4 regions of the Paenibacillus shenyangensis genome follow, and region 4 is predicted to be linked to each of the others. Evidence: predicted binding sites of a transcription regulator. Region 4 holds the regulator's gene; each other region holds the start of a gene.
What was found. Region 4 encodes Rex, which represses fermentation and respiration genes when NADH is low (regulators of the CRP and FNR family bind a similar motif). Its sites were predicted from a motif close to TTGTGAAATATTTCACAA; they were not measured.
Positions count from the first base shown of each region.

Region 1: a site for Rex is predicted at 2,575-2,592, ahead of qoxA (cytochrome aa3 quinol oxidase subunit II). Genes of this name have one in related genera too.
Region 2: a site for Rex is predicted at 4,815-4,832, ahead of nadA (quinolinate synthase NadA). Genes of this name have one in related genera too.
Region 3: a site for Rex is predicted at 2,180-2,197, ahead of pflB (formate C-acetyltransferase). Genes of this name have one in related genera too.

Region 1 covers NZ_AOIG01000021.1:68,144-76,147, reverse strand. The annotation lists gene H065_RS0116925 (cbb3-type cytochrome c oxidase subunit I) at 1-1,290, opposite strand, end outside; gene qoxA (cytochrome aa3 quinol oxidase subunit II) at 1,383-2,417, opposite strand; gene H065_RS26175 (hypothetical protein) at 2,684-2,968, opposite strand; gene H065_RS0116910 (GH1 family beta-glucosidase) at 3,240-4,583, opposite strand; gene H065_RS0116900 (glycoside hydrolase family 95 protein) at 5,091-7,676, opposite strand; gene H065_RS0116895 (ABC transporter substrate-binding protein) at 7,767-8,004, opposite strand, start outside.
Region 2 covers NZ_AOIG01000034.1:14,771-22,774, reverse strand. The annotation lists gene H065_RS0123330 (protein kinase domain-containing protein) at 1-256, shown strand, start outside; gene tilS (tRNA lysidine(34) synthetase TilS) at 274-1,707, shown strand; gene hpt (hypoxanthine phosphoribosyltransferase) at 1,763-2,302, shown strand; gene ftsH (ATP-dependent zinc metalloprotease FtsH) at 2,451-4,496, shown strand; gene nadA (quinolinate synthase NadA) at 4,855-5,799, shown strand; gene nadB (L-aspartate oxidase) at 5,830-7,641, shown strand; gene nadC (carboxylating nicotinate-nucleotide diphosphorylase) at 7,631-8,004, shown strand, end outside.
Region 3 covers NZ_AOIG01000030.1:60,211-68,214, reverse strand. The annotation lists gene adhE (bifunctional acetaldehyde-CoA/alcohol dehydrogenase) at 1-1,045, shown strand, start outside; gene pflB (formate C-acetyltransferase) at 2,216-4,483, shown strand; gene pflA (pyruvate formate-lyase-activating protein) at 4,792-5,529, shown strand; gene H065_RS0122180 (glycoside hydrolase family 3 N-terminal domain-containing protein) at 5,835-7,457, shown strand; gene H065_RS0122175 (stalk domain-containing protein) at 7,709-8,004, shown strand, end outside.
Region 4 covers NZ_AOIG01000011.1:8,591-16,594, forward strand. The annotation lists gene panB (3-methyl-2-oxobutanoate hydroxymethyltransferase) at 1-405, shown strand, start outside; gene panC (pantoate--beta-alanine ligase) at 402-1,307, shown strand; gene panD (aspartate 1-decarboxylase) at 1,300-1,683, shown strand; gene dinG (ATP-dependent DNA helicase DinG) at 2,028-4,922, shown strand; gene H065_RS0109975 (redox-sensing transcriptional repressor Rex) at 4,919-5,578, shown strand; gene H065_RS0109980 (amidohydrolase) at 5,559-6,866, shown strand; gene H065_RS0109985 (cell wall elongation regulator TseB-like domain-containing protein) at 6,897-7,433, shown strand; gene H065_RS0109990 (2-isopropylmalate synthase) at 7,592-8,004, opposite strand, start outside.

The sequences.
Region 1 (8,004 bases), on a different contig from region 4:
AAATACGACACCACCGATCAGAACCTGGTGGAAGTGAGCAATCAGGAAGTAACTGTTGTGATACTGGAAGTCAGCAGGCGCAACCGCCAGCAGAACCCCTGTCATACCACCGACGATAAAGGCCGGGATAAAGGCAACGGTCCACAGCATCGGCAGATCGAAGCGAATTCGTCCGCGATACATCGTAAACAGCCAGTTAAAGATTTTAACCCCTGTCGGAATCGCAATCAGCATCGTCGAAATCGCAAAGAATGCGTTGACGTCTGCACCGGAACCCATTGTGAAGAAATGGTGAGCCCAGGTGAAGAAGGATACGAAGGCGATGATCATCATGGCGAATACCATGGATGTGTAACCAAACAGTTTTTTACGGGAGAATACGCTGACGACTTCGGAGAAAATACCGAACGCCGGCAGAATAACAATGTATACCTCAGGGTGACCCCACATCCAGATCAAGTTGATATACATCATTGGGTTACCGCCGCCATCGAGCGTGAAGAAATGCCCTCCAGCAAAACGGTCAAGGAACAGCAGTGCCAGTGTAACAGTCAAAATTGGGAATGCAAAAATAATGATTACACAAGTTGCAAATACCGACCATGTGAACATCGGCATTTTCATCATTGTCATGCCTGGTGCACGCATTTTGATGATGGTTACCAGGAAGTTGATACCTGTTGCCAGGGAACCAATACCGGAGATCTGAATACCCCAGATATAGAAGTTCTGTCCAGGACCTGGATTAAATTGAAGTTCCGAGAGCGGCGGATAACTCAGCCAGCCCGCATCCGGTGAACCACCGATTACGAACGACAGGTTAAACAGCATCGCACCCAGGAAGAACAGCCAGAAGCTGAGTGAGTTCAGATAAGGGAATGCGACGTCACGTGCACCAATCTGAAGAGGTACAACGACGTTGAACAAACCGAACATAAATGGCATCGCCATAAAGAGGATCATAACTACGCCATGCGTAGTAAATACCTGGTTATAGTGCTCGGGATGCAAAAACTCGAAATTCGGAATCGCCAGCTGTGTCCGCATCATAAGAGCATCGACACCGCCGCGGAACATCATGATGATCGCAGCGAGGATGTACATGATACCGATTTTTTTGTGATCGACGGTAGTCAACCAGTTACGCCATAACCATTTCCATTTCTTGAAATAGGTTAGTCCCGCAAAGATCGCGATCGTTACCAATGCGATGGATACGTCTGCACCGTAAATCAGCGGGTCACCGGTGACAAAAAATTCTGATGCAAACTGTTTAATATTCTCGAGCATCGGGGAGCTCCTTTCACTGTCTTTATGCGCTCCGCTTACCGGTACACTGCTTCACGATCAGCAGCCTATCTGCAAGCGGAACCTGATCAAACCTAGTTGTTTGAGCCTTCCTGAGTGTCTGTACCCAGTCCGTCATGCTCATTGTTGGATTTGGTGTCTGTACCCATATCGCTCTGCCCTTGTTCACTTTCCTTCTCATTGATTTCCGTCTGAGGAGTCGTGTGAGTCGCACGGTTGCTGGTATCAGCCAGACCGCCAGGCAGGTATTTGGTTACGAGTTGTTGGAACAAATTATCCGGGAACGAGGAGAAGCTTTGCTTTTCAGCAGTTCCTGGAATCGCCAGTGACTGGTAAGTTTCCATTGTCATTGGTTTGGACTCGGATTTGATTTTCTCTACCCATGCACGATAATCGGCATCGGATACAGCATTCACATCAAATCTCATATCGGCAAAGTGCTCACCGCTAAAGTTCGCTCCTGAACCAAAATAGGTTCCCGGATGATCAGCCTGCATGTACAGGGTCATCGCCATACCGGACATTGTGTAAATCTGACCGGCTAGCTGCGGTACCCAGAAGGAGTTCATCGGCGCATCGGCTGTCAGTTCAAAACGGATTGGTGTATCTTCCGGAATTGTCACGGAGTTCACAGTGGCAATATTTTCTTCCGGGTTAAAGAACACCCATTTCCAATCCAGTGATACAACCTGAATTGTGACTGGTTTCTTCTCGGACTTGAGAGCCACAGAAGGTTCCAGGGCATACGTGTAACGAACAGTTACGACAGCCAGTATAAAGATAACAACGATCGGAATGCCCCACCAGATGGTTTCAAGCAAATTGTTGTGGCTGAAATCCGGATCGTACTTGGCCTTTCTGCCTGGCTTGTCACGATACCTCCATACAATAATAAAAGCAATTATTGTCGTCGGCACGATAACGATTGCCGTCAGAATCGTAGAAATGACGATTAAGTCCCGCTGTCCTTCTGCAATAGGTCCTTTCGGGTTAAGAACGAAATAGTTGCCTGTACCGGCAAACAACGCCCAAACCGTCAGGGCCAGTGACAGAACGGTCACAATCAGAACAACCCATTTCATAAGGCGCGAACCTGGTTTTTTGCTCATCTTGATCCCCTTTCTCACATAACGCTTATGACGTTCATAATATTGAAACCACACATTCCTATGTTAACACTAAGTCTGCTTTTTGCGTATCCATAGGACGTGTAAATTTCGTTTTTTTTTAGCTTGTTAACAAATCTGTCAATTTATTAGCAAGCGGAAGTGAATGTTTTCACATTATTTAAAGATTAACATATATTTACTCCGTAAAAAAGCCCCTTCAAGAACAAATTCTCAAAGGAGCTACTATTTAATTGTAAGCAGGACAATTAGTCTTCTTTGATTCCGTCCTTGCCTTCATCACTTCGCGCCTGCATGGAACCGAAGGATTTACCAATAAAGTAAATAAACGTTGCTGCCACCAGACAGCCAATTCCGCCCATCAATCCCATATTGTTGTCATTGAACGGTTGAAGATTGAAAATAATCAAAAAGACACCTACTGCGCAGATCACCCATGATACGATGGTTAGCGCTCTGCTCATAGCATACGTATTATGTCTTGGTGAATGATTGCGGGGCGAATTGGAATGCCCTTTGCTCTTGGTAGCCATATCTTCCACTCCCCTTTCATAATTGTAATTCTGGTCCGTCTACCGGTTGGTTTGTTCATAGTAGCGTTTGTATGACGTTAGTATGATATAGAGCTTATTACCACAAAAGCAGGGGTTTGATTCGCTTTAGCTGCTTTTCCCTTAAAATATTTGGTAACTTGGTATTAAATGAACGCAAAAAGCCGGTATTTCGCAGACAGGCCTATGCCTATAGCTGCGAAATACCGGCTTTTTCAAAAAACAATCAGGAGATAGAAAGACATCTACATCATCAGCGTGTCTCCATCCAATTGTTGCGAACTACATTCTGGTACCAATAGTAGCTTTCTTTGGGTGTACGCTCGAGAGTACGGAAATCGACATGAATCAATCCAAAGCGCATTCGGTATCCTTCTGCCCATTCAAAGTTATCCATCAGCGACCAGGCCATATACCCTTTGAGCTGAATACCATCATTGATCACCCGGTGCACCTGCGCGATATGTTGCTGCAAATACTGGATACGCAGCGTATCATTAACAACTCCGTCTATCGGGCCGTCATTCACACAGGCACCGTTCTCGGTAATATAAATATCGACATTGCCGTATTTTTGTAGATAATGCAGTACATCATACAGCCCGGTGGCATCGATCGGCCAGCCAATATCGGTTTTGGTCAATCCCATATCTACCTCTTCGCTCTGCAGATAGCCGGCTTCCGGATGATAACGGTTCACCGATGGATGATAGTAGTTAATACCGAGCAGGTCAATCGGCTGGGCAATAATCTCCATATCTCCGTCTTGTACCGGTGGCTGGGCACCTGCCTGCACGAACCATTCATACAGTGAATCCGGGTAGCTGCCTTTGTAGATCGGATCAAGGAACCAGTCGGCATAGACTTCGATGTTACGGTCGCAGGCTGCGCGATCTTCCGGACTCTTGCTATAAGGCACTGCCCATGCCACATTCGGCGCAATACCAATCTGTCCTTCGAGCTGCATATCCCGGAACAATTTTACCGAGTGGCCATGAGCGACCAGCAGATGGTGACCTACATTCAGCGCGATCTGCAGATCCTGGTTGCCCGGTGCATGCTTGCCCTCCAGATTGGACAGGAATGCGATACACCATGGCTCATTAAAGGTAAGCCAGAATTTGATTTTGCCGGAGAACTCGCGGAACATTACTTCTGCATATTTGACAAAGGCATCGATAGTACGGCGATTCTCCCAACCGCCATCATCCTGCAGCGTCTGCGGCAGATCCCAGTGATACAGCGTACAGAAAGGAACGATACCCGCATCCAGCAGGCAATCGACGAACCGGTGATAGAAATCAATCCCTTCCTGATTGACCTCGCCGTCTCCATCCGGAATAATGCGTGACCAGGCTACCGAAAAACGGTACGTCTGAATACCAAGCTCTTTCATGAGCAGAATATCTTCCTCGTAGCGGTGATAGCTGTCACAGGCAATATTGCCGTTATGTCCGTCAAATACTTTGCCCGGCGTATGTGCAAAGGTATCCCAGATCGACAGACCGCGTCCGCCTTCCTGATAAGCACCTTCGATTTGATAGGCTGCGGTAGCTGTACCCCACATAAAGTCTTTGGGAAATTGGAAAATAGTCATGTTTTGTGCCTCCTGTATGGTGGTTGGATGGAAAGTCGCTTCATTCATCGGTTTGGCTATGCTGTGAAGATATTTGTTCGTATACGTTTACATTCGCTTACATTATAGTGTAGGGATGAATCTTCTAAAAGGATGTAACTTATGTTTCATGGTACGGAAATTCAAGGACTTTACTGGATGCAATGTCTGGCTGCTATAGGCATCATCCACTTCGGAAAGGAATAAGAGCACGCCCTCCGGTTAAGCCTGGAGATCTTTTACTTGGAAAAGGGAACGAAGATCTCCAGGCTTAAATGTCGGTTGTTGCTCTTATTTCCTTTCCTGCGTTCTGTGCTTGGAGCTTGGTGGGCGTTTTGCATCCTTGTTACAAGGTCTTTAGTGATTTTGTAATCGTTTTTTTGATGTACAGGTTTATGAATTTGTAAGTTAGTGGTTTTGCAGGTTTGTACATTTAATAAGGTTATGGGATAACGGATGTTATTACTGTGCTGATAGGCGTTGGCATCATTATAATATTTGTACCTTCAGTGTATAGCGCTGCCCTGCTTTCATGGGCAGTTCCAGTCGGTGTTCATCAGAATGCTTGTCTTCCGTCGATTTTGCTGAAGTTGTTTGGATTTGAATTGGAAATATGGCTTTCTCCTTTAGAGTAGCTGAGACAGGGTTATGCTCTAACAGCATTAATGCCGTTGGAGAGAGTATGCTGCATCTCGTATCGCTGTCCGATACGATAGTGACGGATACCAGTTCACCTTCCTGCCAGCTCAGATCGACGGTGTATCCGCCCCTTGCACGCAGACCGGTTACTTTGCCATCGGACCAGGCTTTTGGCAGGGCAGGCAGCAGGTGCAGCTCATTCAGGTGACTCTGCAGCAACATCTCGGCGATACCCGCGATTCCTCCAAAGTTACCATCAATCTGGAAAGGTGGATGGGCATCGAACAGATTCGGATAGGTGGAGCGTGCCAGCAGAGTATGCACAAAGTGGTATGCCTGCTCCCCATCGAGCAATCGGGCATACAGATTGATCAGCCAGGCGCAACTCCAGCCGGTATGACCACCTCCATGAGCAATTCGCCGTTCCAGCGAAATACGTGCGGCTTCTACCAGCTTCGGGGTCTCGTAGCGGTTGATTTCCCGTCCCGGATACAATCCGTACAGATGGGATACATGCCGATGACCCGGTTCATTTTCTTCATAATCTTCATACCATTCCTGCAGTTGTCCGTACTGTCCGATATGGAAAGGATACAATCGATTCGCCGCTTCCTGCAGCTGCCCAGCCAGCTCCTCGTCGATCCCCAGCAGCGCGGAAGCTTCGATACAATGCGTGAACAGTTCACGAATCAGCGTCATATCCATCGTGGAGGCTGCGGATGTGCTGCATGGCTGACCGGAAGAGGTTTTGAATTTATTTTCCGGTGAAGTGGACGGTACGGTGATGAGATAACCCTGTCTGTCCTCTACCAGCCAGTCCAGCGCAAATCGGGCTGCTTCCCGCATCACCGGATAGCCGGTCTGACGGAGAAAGTCCATGTCTCCGGAAAAGGCATAATGTTCCCACAGATGCGCACACAGCCATACGCCACCCATTGGCCAGAACGCCCAGCTGGCGTCACCGCCTGTCGGAAGTGCCGATCTCCACAGGTCGGTATTATGATGTGCTGTCCAGCCTCTGGCTCCATAGCGCTGCTCTGCCACGTGGCGCCCGGTATGACTCAGCTCCTCAATCAGATCGAACATCGGCTGATGACATTCACCCAGACCACACACTTCAGCAGGCCAGTAATTCATCTGTACATTAATATTGGTCGTATAGTCACTATTCCAGGGCGGCTGTACATGCGGGTTCCAGATTCCTTGCAGATTGGCAGCCTGATCTTCCGGACGCGAACAGGCAATGAGCAGATAACGTCCATAATGGAAATACAGAGCTTCCAGTTGAGGGTCTGTATTTCCCTGACGATACTGCTCCAGCCGTTCATCTGTAGGCAGCTGGGTAGTCTGACGTGGTGCTTCTGTATCGGCTCCCTTCTGTTCCGGCAGAGACGAGTACAATTCCAGCTCCACCCGGTCAAACAATTGCTGATGATCCTGCTGATGAGCGGCTGTCAGTTCTGCCCAGCTGTATGCCGCCGCTTCCTGCAGACGCTCGGTACATTCTTCATCCAAATGACGTCCCACACTTCCCGGCACCCGATCATATCCGTCAAAATCAGTCACTGCCGCCAGCAGAACAATAAGCTCTGTCGTATCTTCTACATAGAGCCGCCCGTCGCGACTCTCGATACGCCCACCCCAATGCTGTACACGGGCATGAACCTGAAAATGAATACCATGTTCTTCCTCCACCCGATACGGATACGACTTGTGTCCATCCCGATGATGTTTTAGATCGGGATCATCCCGATAATGTTCTAGATCGGGATCATTCCGACCACGATCCAGTTCAAGATTGTCTATCTTATACTCTACATCAGGCTCTACTGCATACCTTTCCATATCCGGATACACATATCCGTGCATTTGCAATTCCTGCTGCTCGATGTGGAGCTGATGCGGCTGGATACTATGCAGCTTTACTGCTGCACTGAACGGTGTACCATCCGTGCTGCTGAGCCGATAGGCCATAACCTGGTGCGGGCGGCTGACTATCACTTCGCGCTGCATCGATTGACCATTCGTTGTCCAGTATGTACGCGCCATCGCTTCCCGGATATCCAGTTCACGATAATAATCGGACAGCTCGCCTTCTGGGCTGATGTATTCAATCTCCAGATCACCCAGCGGCTGATAGGCTTCTACGTCCTTGCCCAGCATCCGGCTGTTGATCATTTCCTGCGCTTCATCCAGTTGACCGTCCAGAATCAACTTCCGCACAGCAGCCAGCTCTCCGGGATCACTGACAGGCACACTCTGCTGCGGTCTGCCTGACCACAATGTATCCTCATTAAGCTGAATACGGTCTTTGGCAGCTCCGCCGAATACTATGCCTCCCAGTCGTCCATTGCCTACAGGAAGCGCCTCTTCCCATACACTTGCCGGGCGGTTATACCATAGCGACCATGGCGAGTATTGTCTCGATGTTTTCATGTCCACACACCTTTCCGTAAATTTATTTCTACATTATAAAAGGGGGCCCCTCTGCAGGAGCCCCCTTTGTGTATCGGCTGGCAGCTTGACTTACTTGGCAGCTACCGGCTGGCTCCACAACTCGACTGTATCTTTGATCATCTGGCTGTACTGTGCTTCCATCTGCTTCATATCATCGGTACTCAGCTCGGCAATCATCTGATCATAGATGCTGTCGAACTGATCCGGGCTGGCCAGAATGGCTTCCGGAATACGTTTGCGTACAATATCCTGTGACTTCTGGAAAGCTACCGTGTAGCTTGGATCACTTGGAGCAGGCAGATTATAT
Region 2 (8,004 bases), on a different contig from region 4:
TGAAGCGGATCTGGTTGTCCTTATCGATGAGACCCCGGGATTAACCCTCTATAGCGGCTGGCTCAAAAAAGCGGTACGCGGAGAATTCAGAAATACCCGGGAAGCTTATAACAGCTGGAAAGCAATCAGCCGTTCCGGGCTTCCATCCAGTCGCAACAGCAGCGACATGATGACCCAGAAGCTCAAGCGGGCGTTTATCTGGTCACTGATTGCGCTGGCAGTCGTACTGTATATTACCATTTATATCAAAGGTTAAAGTTAGGAGAGAAGCATATGGAGCCGCAGACATGGAACAGGATACTCGATCATGTCCGCATGCTGGTACAGCAGGAGACATGGTGGAGACCTGGTAGCTGTATCGTCGCGGCAGTATCCGGTGGGCCGGATTCTATCGCTTTGCTGCATGTACTGCACCAGCTGTCCCCGGAATACGGATGGAGCGTCATCTGTGCCCATATGAATCATGGATTTCGGCCAGAGGAATCCGCAGCCGAAGCCGAGTTTGTCGAAGCCCAGGCGATGGCACTCGGCATCCCGTTCGAAGCGGAGCAGGTGGATGCGCCTGCTTATATGCAGCAGACCGGCAAAGGGGCACAGGAAGCTGCGCGCGAGCTCAGGTACCGGTTTTTGCACAGAGTCGCTGCCAAACACAGCGCAGATTCTATTGCGCTTGCCCATCATATGGATGATCAGGCAGAGACGGTAATGATGCGGATTATCCGTGGTACCGGACCTGACGGAATGGGCGGCATTAAAATGCATAGAATCGAAAAAAATGTGGAACTTGTGCGGCCTTTTCTGCGTATATACAAGGCAGACCTCATCCGTAGTTGCGAGGAATACCATTTTCAGTACATGAATGACAGCAGTAACGAGCTTCGCAAATATACGCGTAATCGCATCCGGCTGGATGTTTTGCCCTTTTTGCAACAGTATAACAGGCAGCTTGTTCCGACACTGTCCAGGCTTGCCGAGATTGCCGGACCGGAAAGTGAATATATTCAGCAGCAAACCGAGGCGTTATATGCGGAATTGGTTAAAGAAAAAGAAGGATCATTTTCATTTCCCGTGACTTCCTTTGTGGGCGCTCATGTCGCTTTACAACGGAGGTTGATTAAACTAATATTAAATTATCTGTCATCAACTGCTGAACAATTTGATTTTACCAAAATCGAATTAATCCGCCAGCAGATTGTAAACAGTCATCTCACAAGCTGGAATCTGGATGTTGGAGATCGGGTAATCTGCGTACGCGAGTATGAAGATATCCGGTTTATGCAGGATTACCGGGATGGAATAGAGCCATTTTGTATTCCTCTGCAGCGTGAAAATGCCACCATATCCATACCAGGGTCTTCGGATCAGGTAGAGATTCGCTTGCTGGAATGGAAAGAGTGTCATTCCGAAGCTTTACAGCTTTCTTCGGATGAAGCGTTATTTGATGCGGATTTAACGGATTTTCCGCTTTATTTGCGTTCCCGCCGTCCCGGCGATATGATCAAGCTGCTGGGCAGTGGAACGAAGAAAGTTAAGAATCTTTTTATCGATGCCAAAATACCATTATCTCAGCGTGATTGCCTGCCATTATTGACGGACGATCATGGCCGCGTACTGTGGATTCCGGGAGTCCGGCGCTCACAGGAAGCACTTTTGCATCCGGGCTCGATTCATTGTCTGTATATGAGACGGATAAAGTCTGCAAAATAATGTTTGATTTCCATCGATTTAGCTTGATAAGTATAATGTAGGAGGTTCATCCAAGTTGCACAACGATATCAAAGAAGTGCTCATCAGCGAGGAAGAAATTCAGCAGAAAATTCTGGAACTGGGCGCGAAGCTCGGTGAAGATTACAAGGATCGCAATCCGCTTGTAATCTGTGTCTTGAAAGGCGCATTTGTATTTATGGCCGATCTGGTAAAACGGATCGAAGTACCACTGGAAATCGATTTTATGGCAGTGTCCAGTTATGGTGCTTCCACCAAATCATCCGGTGTCGTTAAGATTATCAAAGATCTGGACGTATCTGTAGAAGGCCGTGATGTACTGATTGTTGAAGATATTATTGATAGTGGTCTTACGCTCAGCTACCTCATGGAGATTCTGCGTGGTCGCAGTGCCAAGAGTGTGCGTGTAGTCACCCTTTTCGATAAGCCGACAGGCAGAACAGTCGAGCTGGAGGCAGATTATACAGGATTCATTATCCCGGATGCCTTTATTGTTGGTTACGGTCTGGACTATGCCGAGCATTACCGGAATCTCCCCTACATCGGGATTTTAAAACCGGAAATTTATTCGAACTAATTACCGGCTCTGCGGGCAATAATGGAAATGGTTATGAATGGGCATTTTGCTCATTAATAACAATATCTGTTATTGCACTCTGACATCTATTGAGAAGGTCAGACGGGCTATGGTAAAATAATTTAAGTGTCTTGAGAGGAGGTAGGGGATGAATCGGTTCATCCGGAATTCTGGGTTCTATTTAATACTATTTTTAGTCGTGGTGGGCATTGTCCGTTACGTAAGTGACGGAAGTGAAGCTGCCGATAATCCAAGATATGACCAGCTCAAAGCCGCACTCAACAGCGGTAATGTAGCATCGGTAACGATTCAATATGATAACTATGCTTATCTGGTTACCGGTATGTACAAAGAGCAACCTGAAGGTGCAAAGACCAAGCAGTTTTCATCCTACATCCCTGCCACCGACGCAGCGTTGGATTTAATTAACACTGCCAGTGAAACCAAGGGGACGCAGGTAACCGTTAAGCCTAAGGAAGGCGACAGTATCTGGTTGTCTTTTATAACATCCATGATCCCGCTCGTGATTATGTTTATTCTCTTCTTCTTCCTCTTCAATCAGGCTCAGGGTGGCGGCGGCAAAGTGATGAACTTTGGCAAAAGCCGTGCGCGTCTGTATAACGAAGAGAAGAAAAAGATTACTTTTGAGGATGTAGCCGGCGCAGACGAAGAGAAACAGGAACTCGTCGAAGTGGTTGATTTCCTCAAAGATCCGCGTAAGTTCAATACCGTTGGTGCCCGTATCCCTAAAGGGGTACTGCTCGTGGGTCCTCCGGGTACAGGTAAAACACTCCTTGCCCGTGCAGTAGCCGGTGAAGCAGGAGTACCATTCTTCAGCATCTCGGGTTCTGACTTCGTCGAAATGTTCGTCGGTGTCGGTGCATCCCGTGTACGTGACCTTTTCGAGAATGCGAAGAAAAATGCGCCATGTATCATCTTTATCGATGAGATTGACGCAGTAGGACGTCAGCGTGGTGCTGGCCTGGGCGGTGGTCACGATGAACGTGAACAAACGCTCAACCAGTTGCTCGTTGAAATGGATGGTTTTGGAGCCAACGAAGGTATCATTATCGTAGCGGCAACCAACCGTCCGGATATTCTGGACCCTGCGCTTCTGCGTCCAGGTCGTTTTGACCGTCAGATTACGGTTGATCGTCCGGATGTTAAAGGCCGCGAAGCGGTACTGAAAGTCCATGCACGCAACAAACCGCTGACCAAAGATGTCAAACTGGATATTATTGCGAAGCGTACAACCGGCTTTACCGGAGCGGATCTGGAGAACCTGCTGAACGAAGCAGCGCTTCTGGCAGCACGCCGCAACCGTCGTGATATTTCCATGCGCGAGGTAGACGAAGCGATTGACCGCGTTATCGTAGGTACAGAGAAACGCAGCCGCGTAATCAGTGACCGCGAGAAACGTATCGTCGCCTACCACGAAGCAGGACATACCATCGTTGGTTATTTCCTGGAACATGCCGATATGGTACACAAAGTAACGATCGTGCCGCGCGGACGCGCTGGCGGTTATGTAATCATGATGCCAAAAGAAGATCGTACACTTGTAACCAAGCAGGAACTGCTGGATAAAGTAACCGGTCTCCTGGGCGGACGTGTAGCGGAAGAATTGTATATCGGTGAGATTGGTACCGGCGCATACAGTGACTTCCAACAGGCGACCAGCATCGTGCGCAGCATGATCGTTGAATACGGTATGAGTGAGAAGCTCGGCCCTATGCAGTTTGGTAATTCGCAGGGTCAAGTATTCCTGGGACGCGATTTTGGACATGAGCAGAACTACAGTGATGCGATTGCTTACGAAATCGATCAGGAAATGAATCGCTTCATCACCGAGTCTTACGAGCGTTGTCGTGAGCTGCTGCAAAAACACTCTCGCGAAATGCATCTGGTGGCACAAACATTGCTTGAAGTAGAGACACTGGACTTTGAACAAATCAAGTACCTGATCGAAAATGGATCATTGGAAGGTTTGGGTGAAGGCACAACTGGCGGTAACGACAGTGGTCCTTCCGAAGGTGGAGAACCTACTTTTGACAGCATTGGCGACTCCCAGGTACGTCTTGAAAAAGACAATAATCCATCATCAGCTCCAGGAGCGGGCGGAACCATTCCGAACAATCCAACTGACGGTTCTGATGATAATCGTGGCTCTGGTGGCGGTACGCCGACCATCTAAGTTCATAAAATGCAATCTTATCAAAAGCCTGAAGATCTCTAAGATCTTCAGGCTTTTTTTGTATGGGTTATAAAACGATAAAAATGACATGAACGTTAATGATTCTCCTAATACCTCCTAATACAATGACCTCTCTATAATTCCATAAAAAGAATGTTAACTTCGTGCCCAATAATGGATTGACAATCCTATAGAGGATTGTGTACATTATTGGAGATGTTGATCACAATTTTGACACATTTCGCAGTCGACTACGAGATTTTTTTCACAAAGTCAATAAGATCATCCATTTAATGATGAACCTATAAACGTTCAAGATTGTGAAAACTGTCTCAAACTATTACAGGGAGATGAATTCATGGAAGCTCTGGCATTGGAGAAAAAGGCAGAACGTGATGCAGAATTAAGGAAGCGTCTGCTTCAGTTGAAAAAGGAACGAAATGCTATTATTCTGGCGCACTATTACCAGCGGGATGAGATTCAGGAAGTGGCTGATTTTCGGGGAGATTCTTTTTTGCTGGCTCAAAAGGCAGCACAGACAGACGCAGATACGATTGTATTTTGCGGAGTTCATTTTATGGGAGAAAGCGCCAAAATACTAGCACCCAACAAAACGGTCATTATACCGGATGAACGGGCAGGCTGCCCAATGGCCGATATGGTCAATGTGGATGGACTGCGTCGTCTCAAGGAAAAGCATCCGAATGCCAAAGTGGTTACCTATATCAACTCCTCTGCCGATGTCAAAGCAGAAACCGATATCTGCTGTACATCCGCCAATGCGGTAAAAGTGATCCAGTCGGTCGATTCTGACGAGATTATCTGGGTGCCGGATAAAAACCTCGGTCATTATGTACAACAGCATACGGACAAGAAGATGATCATCTGGGAAGGATACTGCAATACCCATGATATGCTCACCGTCAAAGACGTGGTCGAGATGAGAGCCAAGCACCCCAACGCACAGTTTGTCGTTCATCCGGAGTGCCGTCCTGAAGTCGTAGCACTGGGTGACTTTGTAGGTAGTACGACTGCGATTATTAAATATTGCCGGGAATCGGATTGTCAGGAATTTATTGTAGGCACGGAAGATGGCACTGGTTATCAGCTGCGCAAGGATAGTCCAGACAAGGCATTTCATTTTGCCAGCAAATATCTGGTATGTCCCAATATGAAAGTAAACAATCTCAAAAAGCTCGTTAACTGCCTGGAGACGATGAAACCGCAAATTTATGTACCGCCAGCTGTTGCTGACCGTGCACGGATCTCGCTGGAACGAATGTTGGAAGTTTCTTCTTCCTAGAATCGGTCAATAGAAAGGCAGGCGTATGGGATGAATGCGGAATATAAGCAACCGGATAAAAAGGCGCATCAACACCTGGAGCAGAAGACAACAGATGTGCTGATTATCGGTTCCGGGATAGCGGGTCTGTATACGGCTATCCTCGCAAGTGAACATAAGAACGTGCTATTAATCACAAAGAAAGCATTACTGGAAAGCAACACTCGTTATGCCCAGGGCGGTATTGCAGCGGTAATCAGTAATGACGATTCGCCCGTTTATCATCGTGAGGATACTCTGCTCGCCGGAGCCGGACTTTGTTCATCCCCGGCTGTAGATATACTGGTACATGAAGGCCCGTCAGGTGTTCAGGAGCTGATACGGCTGGGGACTGCTTTTGATACAGCGAATGGACAACTGGAACTGACCCGTGAGGGCGCACATAGTCATCGCCGTATTTTGCATGCCAATGGAGACTCAACAGGCTACGAGATTGTCAGAGCATTGGCTCGTCAGGTAGCGGAAAATAAACGGATTACGATCTGGGAGCATCATTTTACGGTAGATCTGGTGCATGATAAAAAAGAATGCAGTGGTGCGATCGTACAGCGGCCGGATGGAAGCAGAGTATATGTGGAGGCAGAAGCAACTGTGCTTTGTACAGGTGGAACCGGCCAGCTGTATGAGCAGACGACTAATCCGGATGTAGCGACAGGAGACGGCCTGGCGATAGCCTACCGGGCTGGCGCAGTACTTCGGGATATGGAATTTGTGCAATTTCATCCGACCGCTCTTTGTTATCCGGGTGCTCCGCGGTTTCTGATCTCGGAAGCTGTGAGGGGAGAAGGCGCTATTCTGCGGAATCGGCAGGGAGAAGCTTTTATGGAGCGATATCATCCTTTACGTGATCTGGCTCCGCGTGATATTGTGGCCCGTGCTATCGTGAACGAGATGCAGCAGGATGGCAGCCCGAATGTGTATCTGGATATTACTCATGAGACGGCAGAGAAGCTTCAGCAGCGCTTTCCGACCATTTATGAGACCTGTATGAATTATGGACTGGATCTGGCATTGGACTGGATACCGGTTGCGCCGGCAGCTCACTACATGATGGGCGGCATCCGTACAGATCAATATGGAGAAAGCAGCATTCACAGGCTGTTTGCTTGCGGTGAAGTATCATCCACCGGAGTACATGGAGCGAATCGTCTGGCGAGTAACTCCTTGTCCGAAGCGATTGTATTTGGTAAAAGGATTGTCGAGCGCATTATCGATCCTTCATGGTCAGCTGTAGAAGCAGATAAACAGCGGTTCTACCATGATCGGCACACTCAATCGGTAGCAAGAATCGAATTTGATTATGGCGCAGCTGCCGCAGCTTGCGGAAATAAAATAGTCGAACCGAGTATACATCTGGCTACGCAGCTTTCTCGGATCAGCCGGCACTCTGAGCCACTGGCGTCTTCATCTTCTTTTGGCGACCGGAGAAATGTAAATAAATTCACAAGCGAAGCATCCAATCTAATGCTTGCTGTAGATGAACATGAAATACGGAAGCAGCTCCAGCAGATCATGACTGGATATGCAGGGATCAGCCGTAGTAGCGATGGGTTGCAGGAAGGTATGATGCTTCTCGCACGACTGCCAGATTTGCCTTATGAAGATTGTACCTTTGAGCAACTGGAGCTTCGCAATATGCATCTGTGTGCAGCTTTGATCTTGCAGGCAGCCTGGTATCGCCAGGAAAGCCGTGGTGGCCATTACCGTGAAGATTTCCCTGAACGAAATGATCTGGATTGGCAAAAGCATACACTACAGCATATTACACACGGACTCATGGAGGAGAATAGAGATGATGTTTAACGGATATCAGGAGAATCTTACGAATTGGATCAAACTGTGGCTGCAGGAGGATGTAGGATCAGGCGATATCACGACCGCTGCTACAGTTCCGCCAGGTCATCATAGTGTGGCTGTTATCCATGCCAAACAGGATGGTATTCTGGCCGGATTGCCTGTGGCCGAGCATGTATTTCATACGGTTGACCCTGAACTTCTATTTACCGCTGTTGCGACAGAAGGACAGCCTCTTGCCCAAGGGGATATTATCGCCAGAGTGGAGGGCAGCACCCATTCTCTGCTCACCGGAGAACGACTTGCTCTGAATCTGCTGCAGCGCATGTCCGGCATTGCTACACGCACGCGCCAATATGTAGATATCATTGA
Region 3 (8,004 bases), on a different contig from region 4:
AGAGCCGGATCCATCGACGACTACAGTAGAACGCGGTCGCCAAATGATGGAACGCTTCCAGCCTGACTGCATTATCGCACTGGGCGGCGGATCACCAATGGATGCTGCCAAAGGTATGTGGCTGTTCTATGAATACCCTGATGTAGAATTCGATAACCTGAAACAAAAATTCATGGATATCCGCAAACGGATCTACAAATATCCACATCTGGGACAAAAAGCGCAATTTGTTGCTATCCCTACCACTTCGGGTACAGGTTCGGAAGTAACATCGTTCGCGGTTATTACAGACAAAGAAAAAGGCAACACCAAATATCCTCTGGCAGACTATGAACTGACTCCAGACGTAGCGATTGTAGACCCTGAGTTCGTCTACTCCCTGCCACGTGTAGCTGTAGCAGATACCGGTATGGACGTACTGACTCATGCGATTGAAGCGTATGTATCGAATATGGCTAACGACTACACTGATGGTCTGGCGATCAAAGCGATCCAACTGGTATTCCAATACTTGGAGCAATCCGCACTGCAAGGCGACAAACTGGCTCGTGAGAAAATGCATAATGCTTCGACAATCGCCGGTATGGCCTTTGCAAATGCCTTCCTGGGTATTAACCACAGCTTGGCGCACAAATGGGGCGGACAATATCATACTGCACACGGACGTACCAACGCGATCCTGATGCCGCATGTTATTCGCTACAATGCGAAAAAACCAACCAAATTCGCATCGTTCCCTAAATACTCGCACTTCATCGCTGACGAACGTTACGCTGAAATTGCCCGTATCCTGGGACTGCCAGCACGTACTACCGAAGAAGGTGTAACCAGCCTGATCAATGCTATCCGTGATCTGAACCGCAAACTGGGTATCCCTGAATCGTTCGAAGCATTGGGCTTTGATGCCAAAGACTTCGAAGCACATGTCGATTACCTGGCTGATCGCGCATTTGAAGATCAATGTACAACTGCCAATCCTAAAATGCCGCTGGTGACCGAACTGGCTGATGTATACCGCAACGCTTTCTACGGCAAATTTGAGTAAGACCATAGACCAACGCAAGTTGCTTATAAATAGCAGCAAGCCGCTTATAATTGTATAACGTAGTTTATTGATAATCGGGATTGCTTCCACTTAGCTGCTGTACGCAGAGGGTGGGAGCAATTCTTTTATTATTTCGTCTAGTCGCATATCATTGGGCTGCAACTGCAACTGCAACTGCAACTTTTAATGTTGAACTTATAAATAAATGAATGGATGGGTCTGGTTAATGGGAAGGGGAGGTAGCAAGCGCTCCGGTAAGGGAATTCTCCTTCCGGCCTCCGGTTAAGAATGGATATGTCTGAATCACCGCTTGCAGCGGTACATATCCATTCTTAAATATCGGCTTGAAGGAGAATTCCCTTATCTTCGCTGCGAGTAGTCTAGTTTATGAATAGCTGAATTCATTTGCAGCAGTATATGCATTTTCGTGTTGATTAATTCATACCAGAGAGGGGATGATAGATGGAAATTTAGCATGATGAAAATAAAATGATGTCGCACCGTGCACCTTCTAATGATGCAATAAGCACGGAACGGAAGAAAGGAAATAAGAGCAGTGACGACGTTTAAGCCTGAAGATTCACCTTTTTTCTAACATTTCAGAATCTCCAGGCTTAACAGGAGGAGCAGCTCTTGTTCCTTTCTAGAGTGGTGAATGAGTGCTGCATGAATAGCGAATCAGTAATGAATAATCATTTTAACAAATTGTCTTATCATAAATTAAGCGTTCCAGCCACATTTCTGCAGAGGACAAATCTGTAAAGTATTCATTCCAAAGCAATGGTGCAGCCATAACTCTATCGCTAATTTTCTTCAAAGTGATGTATTATCATTTTGAACACTTCAAACTTGCAGCAACTGTATCTCTATTTCGATACCCGCTGTACTGCTGGTTGGCTGGAGTGGGCAATAAAATGGTGTTCTATAATCTAGAACTTCAGCTGCAGCGTACTAATCTGTTATATATTTAAAATTATGCTGTACCAGTGACAGAAAGTGATAAAAATCATATTTTGTCTCTTTTTTTGTGATATATGTCACATACTCAAACGGGTCTGTCCGTCATAATAAAGACATAGCCGGAGCACACAGTAGCCGGTCCAATGTTTAGTCAAGGTACAGCTACAATATCATTTGTGATTAAATTCACAAATTATGGAGGGATTATCAATGTCGGTAATCGAGAGAAATGTAATGGACCAGTCACAACAGGATGCATGGAGAGGTTTTAACAAAGGGAAATGGACCAACCATGTTGATACTAAAAACTTTATTGATGAGAATATCAATCCTTACCTTGGAAATGAATCATTCCTGGCAGGACCTACTCAAAATACAAATGATCTATGGAAAATCGTATCCCAGCTCTCCAAAGAAGAACGTGAAAGAGGCGGCGTATGGGACGTTGATGTCAACACACCAGGTTCGATCACATCCCATGGTCCTGGTTACTTGGACAAAGAAAAAGAACAAATCGTCGGTGTACAGACAGATGAGCCTTTCAAACGTTCTATTCAACCTTACGGTGGTATTCGGATGGTTATCGATGCTTGTAAAGCTTACGGCTTTGAAGTTCCACAATCCATCGTCGATACATTCACCAATATTCGCAAAACACATAACCAGGGTGTATTCGATGCTTACACTGCAGAGATTCGTGCAGCCCGCAAATCGGGTATCGTAACGGGTCTGCCAGATGCTTATGGCCGCGGTCGTATCATTGGTGACTATCGCCGGGTAGCATTGTACGGTGTGGACTTCCTGATGAAACAAAAACAACAAGAACATGATCAAACTATTGGCGAAGGCATGGATGAAGCAACGATCCGCTTGCGTGAAGAAATCAGCGAGCAGTATCGTGCACTGAATGAACTGAAACAAATGGCAGCAGCTCACGGTATGGACATTTCCAAACCAGCTCAAAATGCCAAAGAAGCTTTCCAATGGCTGTACTTCGGTTACCTCGCTGCTGTCAAAGAACAAAATGGTGCGGCAATGTCTCTTGGACGCGTATCTTCGTTCCTGGATATTTACATCCAGCGTGATCTGCAAGAAGGCACATTAAATGAAGAAACCGCTCAGGAACTGGTTGACCATTTCGTAATGAAACTGCGTATCGTCAAATTCCTGCGTACTCCGGATTACAATGATCTGTTCAGTGGTGATCCAACATGGGTAACCGAGTCGATCGGTGGTATGGCAGTTGATGGTACAACAAGAGTAACGAAGAGCAGCTTCCGCTTCCTGCATACCCTCTACAATCTGGGACCTGCACCGGAACCGAACCTGACTGTTCTCTGGTCCGAAAAACTGCCAGAAGGCTTCAAAAAATATTGTGCCAAAGTATCGATCGAAACCAGCTCCATCCAGTATGAAAATGATGATCTGATGCGTCCAATCTATGGCGATGACTATGGTATTGCTTGCTGCGTATCCGCAATGCGTATCGGTAAACAAATGCAGTTCTTCGGCGCTCGTGCCAACCTGGCCAAAACGCTGCTGTACGCAATCAACGGTGGTAAAGACGAGAAATCCGGCGCTCAAGTAGGCCCTGAATTCCCGGCAATCACTTCCGAATATCTGGACTATGATGAAGTGATCGCACGCTACAAACCAATGATGCAGTGGCTGTCCAAAGTGTACATGGATGCACTGAACATCATTCACTACATGCATGACAAATACAGCTACGAACGTATCGAAATGGCACTGCACGATCGTGATATCCTGCGTACCATGGCTTGCGGTATTGCCGGTCTGTCAGTAGCAGCCGATTCACTGAGTGCTATCAAATATGCCAAAGTTAAACCTATTCGTAACGAACAGGGCATTGCAATAGATTTCGAAATCGAAGGCGAATTCCCTTGCTATGGTAACAATGATGATCGTGTTGACCAGATTGCTGTTGAACTCGTTGAAACATTCATGGGTATGATTCGTCAGCACAAAACGTATCGTGAAGCTGTACCTACTCAATCCGTACTGACCATTACTTCTAACGTTGTATACGGCAAGAAAACAGGTACTACACCAGATGGACGTAAAGCAGGCGAACCATTCGCACCAGGTGCCAACCCAATGCACGGACGTGACAAAAAAGGTGCCTTGGCATCTCTGAGCTCTGTTGCCAAACTGCCATACGAACACAGCTTGGATGGTATTTCCAATACCTTCTCGATCGTGCCAAAAGCACTGGGTAAAGAAGAAGAAATCCGCAAATCTAACCTGGTTGCCATGCTGGATGGATACTTCGGCAGCGATGCGCATCACCTGAACGTCAACGTCTTTGATCGTGAACAGCTGATCGACGCTATGGATCATCCAGAAAACTATCCACAGCTGACAATCCGCGTATCGGGTTACGCTGTTAACTTTATCAAATTGACACGTGAACAACAGCTGGACGTTATCAACCGTACGTTCCACAACGCAATGTAATAAACCGTACAAAATGTAATAAAAAGCATAAACAACTTATCAATAAATTACCGCACCAATGCTTGCCAACTGCAATCTTTTAGAAATTGGCGTTTCTCCCGACATAGAGCGGAGAGTAAATGGAATTGCTCAGACGCCGCCTTTGTGCCAGGATATCGACTGCTTCAGCAGTCATTCCAGATATCCTGACACAACAAGCGGCAGAAGAGCAATCCATTTACTCGAAGCGGTGTCACTCTAGAAACCTCGCTAATTCCTACCTGAATCTGCTTGGCAAATCACACCACAAGGAAAGGGGCTGAATGATCATGGTAACAGGCCGTGTTCACTCGCTGGAAACATTCGGTACTGTCGATGGTCCAGGTATTCGTTTCGTATTATTTATGCAGGGGTGTCTGATGCAATGCCAGTATTGTCATAATCCCGATACCTGGAATCTGGACGGAGGCAAGGTAATGCAGCTGGAAGAAGTGCTGGCTGAGATTGAACCTTACCTCAATTATTACCGCAGTTCTGGCGGTGGACTAACCGTATCGGGCGGTGAACCGACTCTTCAGGCTCCTTTTGTCAAAGCATTGTTCAAAGCGGTAAAAGAACGCTGGAATCTGCATACTACCCTGGATAGTAACGGATACAATGATGGGGAAAAGATTCATGAATTGTTGGACGTGACCGATCTGGTTATGCTGGATCTGAAACATATCAATAATGAAAAGCACAAAAAGCTGACAGGAGTATCCAATGAGCGTACGCTGAAACTGGCACAGTGGTTATCGGATCATGACCGCAAAATGTGGATACGCCATGTGTTTGTACCCGGCATTCATGATGCTGAAGAAGATCTGATTGCGCTGGGCGAATTTATCGGTACCCTAAAAGGTGTAGAAAAATTCGAAATCCTTCCTTATCACCAGATGGGCATTTACAAATGGCAGTCGCTGGGCCGCATCTATCCGCTGGATGGCGTGCCTTCACCGACTGATGAAGAAGTGGAACGTGCCTATCGCCTGATCGAACAAGGTCGCCGCCAGGTAACCTGCGTATAACTTTGTAATTCTCCGATATATGCACAAGATACAGGCACTGTACATGCCGCTGCAATATGGACGTTTTATTGTAAATGATTGGGTCAGAATGCATTCGGGGGGATGCAGGATGAAAATCATAACAGGCATGTGCCGGAAAGAGCTTTTCTGTCCTTTGGGATAGAGAGGTTTTTTCTTGTCTATATCCAATGGAAATACATGATCATTACAGGGGTCAAGCAGGATAAAGAGAGCTTCTTGTTGTCCTCAGAACATGATCGTATACTGAAGGAGCATAACCAGTCCATGATACAGGGAGGATATACATGAATATGTTTCAGTTATCGGATCTGACGCTTGATCAGAAAATCGGACAGTTATTTATAGGTGGTTTCCATGATATTGTGCCGGACGAACAGGTGAAAATATTAATTGAACAGTATGCTATAGGCGGAGTAATCTATTTTCGCCGTAATATAGGTACACCGCAGCAAATTATTCAGTTATCTACCGACCTTCAGCAGATGGCTGCCTCTAGCGAGCTGCCTCCTTTATTCATTTCGATTGATCAGGAGGGTGGCATGGTCAGCCGAATCGATCGGGAAGAGCTTAGTCTCATTCCGGGCAATATGTCGCTTGGCGCAGCAGATCATCCGGAACTGACGGGGCAAGTGGCTGCTATCAGTGCGCGTGAGCTTCGCATGCTGGGGATTAATCTCAATCTCGCTCCCTGTATCGATGTAAATAATAATCCCCGTAATCCGGTTATTGGTGTACGATCTTATTCGGAAAAGCCAGACAAAGTCGCAGAGCATGGAGCGGCAGCTATTACAGCTATGCAGGCAGAACAGGTTGCTGCAACGGCCAAACATTTTCCTGGACATGGCGATACCGATACAGACTCCCATTATGGGCTGGCTTCTGTGCCTTATGACAGGAGCAGGCTGGAGAGTGTAGAACTGCTTCCTTTTCAGCGTGCTATTGAAGCTGGAGTAGATTTGATCATGTCTGCTCATGTTATCTTCCCGGCGTTCGAACCGGAACAGATCCCAGCGACTTTATCCCCGTCAGTATTGACCGGACTACTACGTGAGCAGATGGGGTTCCAGGGGCTGATTATTACCGACTGTTTGGAAATGCATGCTATTGCCAAGCATTTTCCTATTCCTGAAGCAGCAGTGCGATCCCTGCAGGCAGGTGCCGATCTCCTGTTAGTTAGTCATACACTGACCGATCAGGTGGCTGCTATTGAAGCGGTTCGTGCAGCGGTAGCCGAAGGGAGACTGACCGAAGAACGCATTGATGAGTCCGTTCAGCGAATTTTATCACTTAAGGCAAGAAGGGAAATGAATCAGCCTATTCGGAAAGATGCTGACCAGGCAATTCGCCTGCATACCTCTGAATCGGAAAAGGTGCTTCGTGAAGCTTCCTTACGCAGTATCACCGTTGTCAAAGATAATGGACAGCTGCCGCTGTCGATCAAGCAGCAGGGTCTGGTCATTTGGCTACAGGTGACCCGGGAGACCGAAGTGGATGAACCTGCTGGTCATCAGACAAGTCTGGCTGAGGCACTTCGTGCATACCATATAGTGACAGATGAGATGGTTGTAGATGCCGAACTGGAAAATGCGCAGATTGAACAGGTGATGCGTCGTGCACAGACAGCAGACTTTATCCTGATGGCAACCTATACGTCAGCCGGTGAGCTTCCGGCAGGGCAAGCCCGACTTACTGCGGCACTTGCAGCATTACCCGATCTTCCGGTCATCGTAATATCGGTACGCAATCCATACGATATGAATCACCTGCCCGAAGTGGATACGTATATCTGTTGTTATGAAAATCGTAAATACACCATCGAAGCACTCGCAGCTGTTTTAACAGGAAACCAGCCTTCCACTGGCAAACTGCCAGTCAGCCTGAATGAATATTATCCTGCCGAAGTATAAACAAGTCATCGTGCTTAACATAAATAGTACAGTTGGATGGGGATATACATTCCCATCCATTTTGACTAATACTTGTCGTAGCTGTCAGCCTATTTGTGTCTAAAATGTGAATGGCGAAAAAAGCGGCAAGCTTTCCTCAAGAACAGAGAAACTTTTTACAAAGTGCTGCGTCTTAATAATGTGTCATTTCGGGGGGATTCTATTTTTATAGATTTAAATTACAGTAGATTGCTACAAGAAGGAGTCGAATAATGAAATTCAAGAAGAGTTTTCTAGTGGCTGTACTCGCCTCTACACAAATCGTTGCTGCATTCCCTGCCAGTCAGGCATTTGCGGCAGAAGGCGATACAGACACGGGTATTGTACAGGACGTGTACGATAATGCCCCAAATACCTATACCGTTCCATCCATCAATCCTACTACAGATACTACCGGGACTGATGATCAGACAGGAGTAGACGACGGCACTACAGATGAGGCTACTTCACCTGCAGATCCAGCGACTACACCAGCTGTACCCGCTACACCAACGCCCACTGCACCTAC
Region 4 (8,004 bases):
GTACAAGGCAAAGACGAACAGGATGCTCAGCGTCTGCTGAATGATGCCAAGACACTCGAAGCTGCAGGCGCATTTGGTGTAGTACTGGAGCTGGTTACGGAAGATACAGCTGCGATGATTACAGGCCAGCTGTCTATCCCGACGATCGGGATCGGAGCAGGACGCGGGTGTGATGGTCAGGTGCTGGTATTTCATGATGTGGTCAAATATACATCCGCTTATCGTGAAAAGCGTTTTGTTAAAACGTATGCCGATATCGGAACTACCATCCGCACAGCTTTGGAAGAGTATGTAAACGAGGTCAAAACACGCGCTTTTCCGGCGGAGCAGCATGCTTTTAATCCAGATCAGGAAGCACTCGACTCCTTATATGGGGCTAAAGGGAAAGGAGAGGAACAAGCGTGAAGGTACTACACAGCATCGCAGAGATTCGTCAGGAAGTGAAAAGCCTTCGCAAACAGCGTTCTCTCCATAATCATGAAGCGACGGTCGGTCTGGTACCTACCATGGGATTCCTGCATGAAGGTCATGCCAGCCTGATGCGCAAAGCCCGTGAAATGAGCGATATCGTGGTAATCAGCATTTTCGTCAATCCGATCCAGTTTGGACCGAATGAAGATTTTGAGCGCTATCCGCGTGATGAACAGCGCGATCTGGCGTTAGCGGAAGCAGAAGGTGTAGATATTGTATTCCTGCCGGCGGTAGAGGTAATGTATCCATCGCCAACTAAGACGCATGTGAGCGTAGCAGAACTGACCGATACACTTTGCGGCGCATCTCGTCCGGGTCATTTTGATGGTGTATCGACTGTAGTCACCAAGCTGTTCAATATCGTCAAACCGGATCATGCCTTTTTCGGAGCCAAGGATGCCCAGCAGGTAGCCGTTATTCGCCAGATGGTGGATGATCTGAATATGGATATCGAGATTGTTCCTTGCCCAATTGTTCGTGAACAAGATGGATTGGCACTTAGTTCACGCAATGTCTATCTCTCGGCAGAAGAGCGTGAGCAGGCATTGGTATTATCCCGTTCCCTGCGTCTGGCTAGTGAAGAAATAATCAGTAATCCGCAGATGACAGCTGGTCAGGTACGCGAACTTCTACGCCGGGAAATCGGTACTTCTGCTATCGCCGTTATCGATTACGCAGAGATTCTGTCATTCCCGCAGCTGGAAGTGCTCGCTGACGATACTGTTCTTTATCAATGTAATGGAGAAATCATTATGGCGCTGGCTGTCAAATTCGGTCCAACCCGTCTGATCGATAATGTAATCATGGAAACGAAAGGTGTGTCCCTTCATGTATAGAACAATGATGAAATCCAAAATCCATCGTGCTACGGTGACAGAAGCCAACCTGAACTACGTCGGCAGTATTACAATCGACGAAGATCTGATGGAAGCTGCAGATCTGCTGGAAAATGAAAAAGTGCAGATCGTTAACAACAACAATGGCGCTCGTCTGGAGACGTATGTGATTACCGGTCCACGCGGCAGCGGTGTTGTTTGCCTGAATGGGGCAGCTGCACGTCTGGTACAGCCTGGTGATACGGTTATTATTATCTCCTACGGCATGATGAGCCATGAAGAACTTCAGGAACATCGTCCAACTGTTGTATTCGTGGACGGTCAAAACAAACCGGTAATGGAAGCCCACAAAGAGGTTCATGCTACCATTATGTAACGCGAATGATATACATGGAGCTATGAACCGGATCTGCAGTCTGTCCAGGTAGATAATATGCGTAGGCGTACTAGAGGAAATCATGTATAATAAAAGAAACATAACGCCTAAGCAAGGTGATACTGCGTGCCTGTCAAACACGTCATGTATCACCTTTTTTTATGCATCTACAGAATAAAGGGGCGGTCGGGGAGAGATTGCTGGGCAGCCGCGATAATGGGGATGCCGAATGCGTCAGTTTCCGTCACCTCGCCACGTTTTCAAAACCGTCCTGTTCTGGTATGCTGATAGGTGAACATTTTGACATCAGGTGTGACGACTGCAAGGAAAGGATTTAGACATCCATGAAATTTGCCGTACTGGATTTTGAGACAACAGGAACCCAGTCCTCGGATGATATCATTCAGGTGGGTCTTGCTGTTATAGATCATGATTTAACGATTACACAGGTATACAGCTCCATGGTCAAACCCGGAGGGAAGATTCCTCCATTTATTACCGGATTAACGGGTATTCGCAACGAAGATGTAGCAGACGCTCCAGAACTGGATGACGTGATGCTGGAGATGATTCCGCTACTGGAAGATGCAGTGCTGGTCGGACATAATGTAGCTTTTGATTTGGGCTTTTTGCAGCGTGCACTGGACCGTACCGGTTATTTGCCGTTTACCGGCAGAGTGCTGGATACGATGGATTTCCTGCGTGTATTTTTCCCGAATCTGCCTAGTTATCAGCTGAGTATGGTCAGCAGCTCGCTTGGATTCGAACATGATCGTCCCCATCAGGCGGATAGTGATGCACTGGCGACAGCCTATGTATTTCTGAAATGCCTGGAAGAATTGGATGGTCTGCCGCTGATTACAGTACAGCGCCTGGCAGAGCTGTTCGACAATCAGGATAGTGATCTGGGCTGGTACTTTGATGGTGTGCGCATGCAGCGTGAAGCACAGCCGGCACAGGATCTGGATGAACATCGATTCTACCGCCAGCTTGCGCTGAAAGTAGGCGACTGGATGGATATCCCTTCTGCCGAGGAAGCAAGAGAAGGCATGCCGCTGGCAGATGTGTCCTTTGATGAGTTCCTGGAACAGGTCAAAGACAACTTGCGCAAGCTGCTGCCGGATTATGAAGAACGTGAGCCGCAGAATCAGATGTTTGACGAAGTAGTACGCGCACTTACGGATGAGAAGCATTTATTGATTGAAGCAGGAACCGGAACGGGCAAATCGCTTGGTTATTTGCTGCCTTCCATTTATCATAGCGTCAAAAACAGCGAGAGAGTTATGGTCAGCACGCATACGATTAATTTGCAGGAACAGCTGCGCGAACGGGATGTTCCGCTGCTGACACAAGTGATTCCGTTTGCTTTTCGTGCTGCCGTGTTCAAGGGACGCCAGCATTATTTGTGTCTGCGCAAATTTGAGCATAAAATAAATACAAAGGAATTTCAGAGTCCCAAGGAAGATGTGCTGATCGCTGCCCAGATGATTGTCTGGCTGACAGCTACCGAGACCGGGGATGATGAAGAGCTCAATATGGGCAACCGCGGTGGCGATTTCTGGGAAACGGTCGCCAGTGATACCGATTCCTGTCTGGGACGTGCTTGTCCATGGTTCCGGCAGTGCTTTTATCACCGAGCCAAGCATGAAGCCGGTGCAGCAGATGTGGTAATTACGAACCATTCCAAGCTGTTTACCGATATCAAGGCTGGACATCAGCTGCTGCCTGCCTACGAGCATCTGGTTATTGATGAGGCTCATCATCTTGAAGATGTAGCCGGCAAACATCTGGGCATGCACATGAAATATTTCACATTGGTTCATCCAATGCTGCGTCTGTTCAAGGACAGCAAGACCGGTCAGCTGGCGATTTTGCGTCAGCAGCTGGGATCTTCTGGCAGTGAACGCGGTATGGAGTGGGCAATAGCCATCGATAATCTGTATCCGGAACTAACAGATGTTAAAGAAGACTGGGATAAGCTTAGTGAGCTGTTGTTCGCTCTGCTGCCACAGCGCAGTGATGCGGCTCCAGGCGAGGCTGCGCAGTTTACCCTTCGTCTGCTGCCGCAAAAGAAACCGGAAGAATGGGCCGAAATCGCGGAGCTGGAAAATCGGATTTATATTGGTCTTAGCCAGATTATCCGTAAGGGTGAACAGGTCATGAACAAGATCAAGGAATCGGATGAGGTGCTGGATAGCGATGGACTCGTAACCGATGTATCGGGACTATTCAAGGATCTGACCGGTGTTCGCGATGATCTTCGTCATTTTATCAAGCTGGATAGTGACGATACGGTCTACTGGTATGAAGCGAACGGCAATTATCGCAGCAAATCGCTGCAGATGTATGCTGTTCCGGTCGATGTCAGCCAGCAGCTCAAAGAGCATTTCTTTGACAAAAAGAAAAGTATTGTGCTGACATCTGCAACACTGTCGATCGACAAAAATTTCCAGTACATGATCGAACAACTGGGGCTTAAGGAAGCCGAGCAGCAGGGCAAGCTGAATACCTCGATGCTGGAATCTCCGTTTAATTACCGGGAACAGTCACTTGTACTGATCCCAAGAGACTTCCCAAGCGTGAAGGGAAGTGTCGGTGATGAACACTTTGTCAGCATGCTGGCCCGTTCGCTGGCAGATGCTGCCGAGGCAACGCGCGGACGTATGCTGGTCTTATTTACTTCTTATCGCATGCTCAAGCAGGTGTACGAGCCTCTGAAGGAGAAATTATCACAGAGCGATATTGCCGTATTCGGACAGGGTGTGGATGGAGGCAGCCGGACCAAGCTGACCCGCCGTTTCCAGGAGCATCCGGCCTGCGTACTGCTGGGGACGAGCAGCTTCTGGGAAGGCGTCGATATTCCCGGAGAGGCACTGACCTGTCTGGCGATTGTGCGACTGCCTTTCCAGCCGCCCAATCATCCATTGGTAGAAGCCAAAAGTGAACGGCTCAAAAAAGAGAAGAAAAATCCATTTATGAAATTATCTGTACCACAGGCAGTTATCCGGTTCAAGCAGGGCTTTGGCAGACTGGTCCGGACAGCGAATGACCGCGGTATTGTACTTATCTATGATACCCGTGTTATCGAATCGTATTATGGTAAGCACTTCCTGTATTCGCTGCCCGGTCCCAAAATGGAACATATGCCTACGCAGCAAATGGTTCCCCGTATTGCGGAATGGCTGAGCCATCGTGAGAACGAGAAGGATGCTGCAAATCAAGAGGGGGAGCAAGCATGAAATCCGATAAAATATCAGAAGCGGTCGTGCGAAGATTACCTGTCTACCTAAGATACCTGAACGAGCTGCATACCCGTGAGGTACCCACTGTATCTTCGCAGGAGCTGGGACAAAAACTGGATCTCAACCCAGCCCAAATTCGTAAAGACCTTGCTTATTTTGGTGATTTTGGTCGTAAAGGAATCGGATATGATGTATCCTATCTGATTGAGAAGATACGTCATATCCTGAAGCTTGATCAGCAGATCAATGTCGCGCTGATTGGAGCAGGTAATCTGGGACACGCGCTTTCCAACTATAATGTCTATCTGCAGGAGACGATGAAGATTATAGCAATCTTTGATTCGTATACACCCAAGGTAGGGACCCAGATTAATACGCTGACTGTACAGCCGATAGATGAGCTGTCCGAGACAGTGAAGTCCAAGCATATCCGGGTCGGTATTATTACCGTTCCCAATACCGAGGCACAGCGTGTTGCCGATCAGCTGATTGAAGCAGGCATCGAGGCGATTCTGAATTTTGCACCGATTATCCTGAAAACACCACCACATGTACGTGTGCATACAGCAGATTTTACTACCGATCTGCTGAGTCTGGCCTACTACCTTGAAGATGGAAAGGAATTAGAGACGAATGAACAACTCACCGAGTAAATGGATGATCAAAAACGGAATCTTCGCAGCTTCCCATGGAGAAAAATCTGTATTATACGGACACATGGTTATCGAGAATGATGTGATTACTTATCTGGGCGAAGAGGAGCCTGCTGATCAGGAAGGCATGACGATCGTAGACGGTAGACATCAATTCTTTATTCCCGGATTAGTGAACAGTCATGGTCATGCGGCCATGTCCTTGCTGCGCGGTTATGGAGATGATCTGGCTCTGCAAGTATGGTTGCAGGAGAAAATGTGGCCGATGGAAGCCAAATTTACGAGTGATGATGTCTACATCGGTACAGCACTGTCTGTTCTGGAAATGCTCAAAGGCGGCACAACAACATTCCTTGATATGTATGACCGTTCCGAGCGTGTTGCCGAAGTCGTTGAGCAATCCGGCATGCGCGCAGTCCTGATGCGCGGCGTTATCGGTCTGTGCTCGGAAGAAGAGCAGAACGAGAAGCTTAACCAGGCGGTACAATTCGTACGCGACTGGCATGGTCAAGCGAATGGACGCATCACCACAATGATGTCTCCACATGCCCCGTACACTTGTCCACCGGCATTTATCGAGAAATTCGTGCAGGCTGCTCATGATCTGGATGTTCCACTGCATACCCATATGTCCGAGACCGTGGCTGAGGTAGAACAAAACGTACGTGACTACGGTCTGCGTCCGGTAGATCATCTGGAAAAACTGGGTGTATTCACTCGTCCAACCTTGCTGGCACATGCTGTTCATCTGACTGATGAAGAGATTCAAAAACTGGCTGCCCACAAAGCAACCATTTCTCATAACCCGGGCAGCAACCTTAAGCTGGCGAGTGGTGTAGCACGTGTACCTGATCTGCTGCGTGCAGGCGTAGTTGTATCCCTGGGTACGGATGGACCTGCAAGCAATAACAATCTGGATATGTTTGAAGAAATGCGCCTGGCCGCATTGATCCATAAAGGCGTATCCGGTGATCCTACGGCTGTACCTGCACTGGAAGCTCTGCGTATGGGTACCGAATATGGTGCCAAATCCGTATTCCTGGATAACACAGGCGTATTTGCAGTGGGAATGAAAGCCGATATCACATCTCTGAATATCGATCAGCCTCATTTCCTGCCGTTTACGGACTTTATCTCTCACACGGTATATTCAGCCAGCGCCAAAGATGTACTGCATGTCTGGGTAGACGGCAAGCAGCTAATCAAAGATGGCGTATCGCTGACGTTGGATGAAGAAAAAATCCGCCGTGAAGCACAGCTTGCTTTTGAAGGTTTGCTCACACGCTAACCGCAAGTTGAACAGAAAGGATGGCGTGTCTTGCGAAATTTGGGAAGTGGCAAGTGGATAGCGATTATTATTACAGTAGTAGGTCTAATAGTACTATGTGTGAACCAGTTCTATGTGCATGTTATGGCCAAGCCATGGAGCCATGAACAGGAAGCGCTGGAGATTGCCCAGAAGCAGGCTAACCTGACTTCGCTTACCCGCACGTACCAGTCGGTCTGGAATGAAAAGTCGATCTATTGGGTAGTGCAGGGACAGAATGATCAGCAGCAGGAAGTAATGGTCTGGGTCAAATTTAATAAAGACGGCACTCCGGTACAGGGAGCCAATGCTGTACATGTAGAGAAAACAGCAGGAACCATAAATGTACAACAGGTGGATCAGCTGGTACAAAAAGATCTGCCAGGTGCTGAAGTGGTTCGTACCCTACCGGGTTCGTACAACGGTAAATACACATGGCAGGTATTCGCCAAATCAGGAGATCATTATTACTATGTATTTTACAACTTCCGTGATGGCACCAAGCTGGGTGGACCGATGGAGCTGCCTAACACATTGTCCGGCAATTAATCCGGCGATATTGTTACCAGGTCATGAATGATTAACAACGATCCATAAGAAAATGAATATAAAAAGCGGCTGCAGAGATAGTAATCTCATATGCAGCCGCTTTTTTGTATATTATCACCTATTCTGCGTAGAGAATGACGTACATCCTAGCGGGAAGCCTATGGAGTCTGCACCAGAGTCTGTCGATGATCTCGATGCGGAGTGTCCAGCAGCAGCGTGTTGATCCCGTTAATCAGCGCCAATGCACTGGCCCGAATAATATCCGTATCCATCGCTCGGCCGGAATAGGTCTGTCCTTCGTAATCAATCTGTACGCTGACACGTCCGATCGCTTCCTGACCTCGTGAGATGCTGTTGATTTTGTAATGTCTCAGACTGATATCGATTCCGGTCAATTGACGAACCACACTGTATAGCGCATCAATCGGACCGTCACCGGTAGAGCTTCCCGTATACACCGATTCGCCTTTACGCAGCTGTACGGTAGCAGTGGGATGCAGATCTCCTGTGATGACTTGAAAAGAATCAAGAGAATATAGTTTGTCGGATTCATTACGGTTGGAAGATTCAC